DNA from 2 places in the Paraliobacillus zengyii genome. Region 1 is predicted to be linked to the other one. Evidence: predicted binding sites of a transcription regulator. Region 1 holds the regulator's gene; the other holds the start of a gene.
The links. Region 1 encodes CtsR, which represses protease genes until heat stress. Its sites were predicted from a motif close to ATGGTCAATAAAGGTCAAACA; they were not measured.
Positions count from the first base shown of each region.

Region 2: clpP (ATP-dependent Clp endopeptidase proteolytic subunit ClpP) is a predicted target of CtsR. The motif match lies at 1,339-1,359, and genes of this name have one in related genera.

Region 1 is NZ_CP029797.1:138,087-141,303, reverse strand. Features, by position in the region: gene DM447_RS00690 (protein-arginine kinase McsB) at 1-660, opposite strand, end outside; gene DM447_RS00685 (protein-arginine kinase activator protein McsA) at 660-1,214, opposite strand; gene DM447_RS00680 (CtsR family transcriptional regulator) at 1,305-1,769, opposite strand; gene DM447_RS00675 (MgtC/SapB family protein) at 1,877-2,575, opposite strand; gene DM447_RS00670 (DegV family protein) at 2,798-3,217, opposite strand, start outside.
Region 2 is NZ_CP029797.1:2,776,873-2,780,089, reverse strand. Features, by position in the region: gene whiA (DNA-binding protein WhiA) at 1-128, shown strand, start outside; gene DM447_RS14125 (HPr family phosphocarrier protein) at 341-613, shown strand; gene clpP (ATP-dependent Clp endopeptidase proteolytic subunit ClpP) at 677-1,267, opposite strand; tRNA gene DM447_RS14115 (tRNA-Arg) at 1,628-1,700, shown strand; partial or broken gene DM447_RS18860 (S8 family serine peptidase) at 1,997-2,116, opposite strand; gene DM447_RS14105 (SH3 domain-containing protein) at 2,105-3,217, shown strand, end outside.

The DNA of each region.
Region 1 (3,217 bases):
ATTTCCTACAGCTTCACTACCCTCACCATATATACCCCTTACCACTAAACCTAGCTGGTTAATCGCAGGAATCATCTTACTCATTTTTTGAGTAAGGGTTAGAGCAGGTAGATGCATCATAACTGAAGCTCTCATGCCTGTTCCGACATTGGTAGGACAGCTTGTTAAATATCCTCTCGTTTCTTCAAAAGCATAATCAATTTTTTCTTCTAACCAATCATCAAAAAGAAAGGCTTGTGTTAAAGCATTTTCTAATTGCAGCCCTGGAAAGTATAGTTGCATTCTGATATGGTCTTCCTCATTTATCATTACGGAAACCTGTTCATTTTCTGATATCAACACACCACTATTTTTCGCTTTTTCAGCAAGTTGAGGACTAATTAAATGTTTTTCAACTAAGACTCGCTTCTCAACAGGCCTTAATTCTTCCATCCCAATAAATTGCAAGTCTTGATATTTATCAAATGACTGTTCGTGATAATTATTCTTCATTAAGGAAACAACAGGTGCCAACTCTTGTTCTTTAGCAATAATAGGAAATGGATATTGTTCAAAATTTCTCGCTAAACGAATACGAGTACTCATGACAATATCATTATCTGGTCCTTCTTCTTTCATCCACGGACTAATTGCTTCATTTATAAATGGTTGCAAAGACATTATTCATCACCGCCATCCTTATACTCCTCGGTATCCCACTGTTTCTTTTCTAAATCCTTTATCTTATCACGCATTTTCGCAGCTTCCTCAAAAGCTTCCGTTTGGATCAATTGTTGTAATTCTTCTTTATAACCCTGTATTAAGCGTTTTTGCTTTAGGTCAGTGCCTCTTCTTTTTGGTATCTTACCATCATGTGTAGTATTTCCACTATGTACACGACGGAAAATAGGATTTAAATTGTCTGCAAAAGTATAATAACAACTAGAACATCCGAACTTACCTAGTTGTGTAAACTGATGATATGTCATTCCACACTTTGGACATATTAAAGCACCATTTTCTTCTTGACTGTGTTTGTGTTCCTTAGAGAAAGAAGAGTCAAAATTGAATAAACCAGATAACAAATCATGAATAGAATAAGCATATTCATCATGAGAAATATATCCTTTTTCTTTTGCGCAACGTTCACATACATGTATTTCTGTTTTATTTTCATTTACTACCTTTGTTAAATGGAGTGTAGCCGGCCTTTCTTGACATTCTTCACATTTCATCCTCATGGTCCCTCCCTATCAGAGACAGAAGTTATTATTGTTCTTTTAATATACTATGTGACTCTTTTAAAATCTATTTCTCTAGAAGTTCTACATTTCATATTTTATAGAGGCTAACATAGCAGTCATAATTCTTGCCCTAATTTCATCCCGTATAGGTAATTGAAATGCAAGTGTATCACGAGTTAAGGCACTAATCATTATTTTTGCTTCTCTTTTAGTAATCAGTTTTTCTTCTAACATTCGTTCTAATATATCAATGGCAGCATGTTGCGTAACAGTAGGTTGAACCATATCAATGATTTCATCAAGTAGTTTTGTCTTATCATCAATTGTAAGACGTGTAATACGTATATAGCCGCCTCCACCACGTTTACTCTCAACTAAATACCCTCTTTCCACTGTGAAACGAGTATTGATTACATAGTTGATTTGAGAAGGCACACACTCGAATTGATCAGCCACTTCACTGCGTTTAATTTCAATAATGTTTTTATTATTGCCTAGAATAATTTGTTTTAAATACGCTTCAATCACATCTGAAATATTTCGCATTTGCCTCCTCCTCATAACTGACTTTGACTATCTTTGACTATACCTTCATTATACGCTACTTCGAAATTCTTGCAAACAAAATGACTAAACAAATTAATCAGCTAAAATCAGTCTAACTCATTCACTTGTTTCACTTGCTTTAAGTCCATTAATTGATGATATAATTCTGTTTTATCCAAGGTCTCATTACTCTCCATCTCTATTATAATCATTCGATCTGATTCATCATCTTTTTCCATTTCTAGTTTACGAATAATTACATCGAATTGTTCAACTTTAGCTAGTAATTCACGAATCTGCATATGTTGATTAACTAGAATTTGAAAAGAGATAAAGTTTCTTTTTTTTGAGATCTTCTTTTCAAAGTTATTTAAGAATATTAGACTTAATAAAATTATTATCGTCGTAAGTATAGCAACTTTATACATGCCAATCCCAATAACTAAACCCAATGCTGCAACGGCCCATATGGAAGCGGCGGTTGTTAATCCACGAATTGTTCTTCCACTTACAATAATTGTGCCTGCACCGAGAAAACCGATACCACTTATTACGTAAGAAGGGATTCTTGCTGGGTCAAACTGGACAACGTCTCCATACTTTTCAAAATATGTATCAAAACCATAGAGTGATAGTAGCATCATTAAACAGGAACTAATTCCAACAAGAATATGCGTTCTAAATCCCGCAGAATGATTGTTAATTTCTCTTTCCAGACCAATTAGTCCTGATAGTATTAGAGCTACAATAATTCTCGAACTCATCAACACAAACTCTTCATCAAATAAATTTTGTATAATTTCCATATCGCACCGTTATAACAACGGCTTGCCCCCTTTGTTTCTATCTTATTTATAGATATCTTTTTATTTAGTATAACTTATTTTCAAAATCCAAGCGCCCAACTATTCTATTCTTTTTTTACCCGTTTTATGATTTACTTAAAAAGTTATCTGAATTTTTACTTTTTTATAAAAGTAAAAATTAAAGTAGATACCAATTAGGTACCTACTCTTAACCATTAAAAATCACTTTTCCTTTAACCAAGAAATTGACATTGTACCATGACCTGCATGTACCCCTGCCACCGGCACTAATGTTTCAACTTGAATTTTAATTTCTTCATGTATATTTTCTAATTCTTCTTTCCATTTTAGCGCCTTTTCCTTCATACCTGCATGCATAATGCACATTTCTTTAAATTGATTTTCTTTAATTGCCTCATCAATAATTTGAAAGATTCGATTCTTAGACTTCTTCTTCGTTCTAATCTTTTCCTCCACCAATATTTTTCCATTATAAAATCTTAATAGTAAGTTAATATGCAGTAAATTAGCAAAAATTGTTTGTGTTGTGCTTACTCTTCCACTTCGTTTTAATTGTTCAAAACTTTCTGGAAGTAAGTACATTTCAGCCTTTTCAGGATATGTCTTTAATATCTTAACAAT
Region 2 (3,217 bases), 1.1 Mb from region 1:
ACTTATCTTTAAAAGAACTAGGGGAATTAGTATCTGGTGGTAAGATTAGTAAATCAGGTATTAACCATCGACTCAAGAAAATTGATGAGTTTGCAGAACACTTGCGTTCGAATCAACAACAAATGTAATAAAGTAATGTAGACCCACATCGATAGTTACTAATTATAAAGACGTGCTTCTTTATATATTAGTAAATCGATGTTTTTTATCTTTGAATAATATTATTGTTTATGCATGCGCTTACATGTATAATAGTTAAGAAGATAACATACATTTTATTATAGCACATTGAAATGATAACGCTTTCTCTATTTAGTTAATTTTGAGAGGAGATAAAATGATGGAAAGTAAAACGTTAGTGGTGGCAGTAGAACCTGGGTTACAAGCAAGGCCAGCCTCGGAATTTGTTCAAAAAGCAAATAATTTTGCCTCTGAAATATTTTTGGAAAAAGGTAGTAGACGAGTAAACGCAAAAAGTATTATGGGATTGTTAAGCTTAGCAATAGCTAGTGGTGAAACGATAACATTATCTGGTGAAGGTGCAGATTCAGAAGTTGCTATTGAAACATTAGCAACATATTTAAGTAACGCAACTAACGTAGTAGAGCACTAATATAATGTATTGGAATAAAAAGAACGGAGCAAATTTAAATTTGCTCCGTTCTTTAATTATTAATTATTCAGTTGGTTTCTTTTCCATTACTTGGTCAATTAAACCATATTCTTTTGCTTTATGTGCACTCATAAAGTTATCACGATCTGTATCTTTCTCAATAACTTCAATTGGTTGACCTGTAGTATCAGCAATAATTTGATTTAGTTTAGCACGCATTTCAATAATACGATTAGCATGGATCTGAATGTCGGATGCTTGCCCTTGTGTACCACCAAGCGGTTGGTGAATCATTACTTCACTATTTGGCAGTGCATAACGTTTACCAGGCGCTCCAGCAGTTAGTAAGAATGCACCCATAGATGCTGCCATACCAACACAGATTGTTGAAACATCTGATTTAATAAATTGCATCGTATCATAAATTGCCATTCCAGCTGTAATGGAACCACCTGGTGAGTTGATGTAGATAGAGATATCTTTACCAGGACTCTCAGCTTCTAAGAATAAAAGCTGTGCAACAATGCTGTTAGCAACATTATCATCAATGCCACTACCTAACATAATAATACGATCTTTAAGTAAGCGAGAATAGATGTCATATGCACGTTCTCCGCGGTTTGTTTGTTCAATAACTGTTGGTATTAAATTCATTGTAAAATTTCCTCCTTATAATGCTTCATTCTTCTATTAGTGAATTAACTTCCTATGTATATAGTAACTAAATGGTCAATAAAGGTCAAACAAAACACATTCTATTTTAACTTTATTTTTAGGATACACCTAACTGTATCCTACCCATTCGGTTGGCAATATAAACCTTATTATTTATTATAACAGAGAGTACTTATTTTTTGTGGATGTAGCTATTTAAAATATATATGTTTCTTTTTTGTTTAAATGATCATAAAGTGTATTGTTATTTAAGATATAAAAGAAGTGATATGATTGTAATTGAATTACTTTCTATCATCCGTTATAATAGTGCTTGTCCACATTTTCAGAATTTATCCTGCGCTCGTAGCTCAGGGGATAGAGCATTGGTTTCCGGTACCAAGGGTCGGGGGTTCAAATCCCTCCGAGCGCACTTATGTAAACACAGTGATAGCAAGGATTCCGCTAGTCAGGGATCCTTGCTATTTTTTATTATGATCAGTAAATTTTAGTGAAACTACTACATTATTTAAATAGTATTCCGATTAATATAGTATAATCTATTAAAAGATAAAGTTACTAATAAAGGGGAAGATCCATCATGATAGCACAATCTATTAAAGTAATACTTATTGCTAGTGTATGTCTACTATTTCCTACAGTGATAAGTGCTGAAGAAGGCTCGGAAAAAGTTATCATTCTATTTAAAGAGGATATAAAATAAGCATCTCCCGCTTTATTAGCAACCTTTACTGCATATATACTCGATTCGGGTGCAACCCCAACTGTACCGATACTATTGTTTTTTGCACCTATAATTCCAGCAACAAATGTCCCATGACCATTGTTCAAGAAAATGTTGTGGATTTAGGTGATAAAGGAAGAGACAACATATTTGGATATGGATTGACACAATCACCTTATGAACAAGATGGATTACAAGAAGTCCTTTCAGGGATAACATTAAAAAGTCCTACTCATGTGTATGATAGTTATGGTAATCAGTTAAAAACGTATAACCAAGGTAAACCGGTGATATATAAGTCTTTTTCAGGTGATTGGTATGAAGCTATTGTATATATAAATGGAAAGTCTACAACAGGTTATTTTAAAACAAATGATGTTGAAAATACCGATACTGACCCTATTTCATTAAAAGGTGTAGGGTTGGAAAATAAAACCAATGTTTATACATTAGCTTCCACAGGTTCGAAAGTGTTAAAGTCTTATGCCCAAGGAAAAACATTATTGTATAAAACATTCTCTAGTGACTGGTATCAAGCAACGGTATATGTAAATGGAAGAGCAACTAATGGTTATATAAATAAAGCAGATGTTGAAGAAGGAACAACTAATCCAGAATCGCTTAAAGGGATAGGATTAAAAAATAAAACGAATGTTTATACATTAGCTTCCACAGGCTCGAAAGTTTTAAAATCTTATGCCCAAGGAACAACACTTCTGTATGAAACATTTTCTAGTGACTGGTATCAAGCACTGGTATATGTAAATGGAAAAGCAACTAATGGCTATATAAATAAAGCAGATGTTGAAGAAGGAACAACTAATCCGGAATCACTTCAAGGGATAGGATTAAAAAATAAAACGAATGTTTATACATTAGCTTCCACAGGCTCGAAAGTTTTAAAATCTTATGCCCAAGGAACAACACTTCTGTATAAAACATTTTCTAGTGACTGGTATCAAGCACTGGTATATATAAATGGAAAAGCAACTAGTGGCTATATAAATAAAACTGATGTTGAAGTAATAACAGATAGTCCAGAAGCTCTTAAGGGAACTGGTTTAAAAAATAGAACCAACGTTTATGCGTTAGCATCTGAAGGTTCCAAAGTTTTGAAGTCTTATGCCCAAGGTAGTACATTACTGTATAATACGCATACTACTAATTGGTACCAAGCAATTGTATATTTGAATGGAAAGGCTACT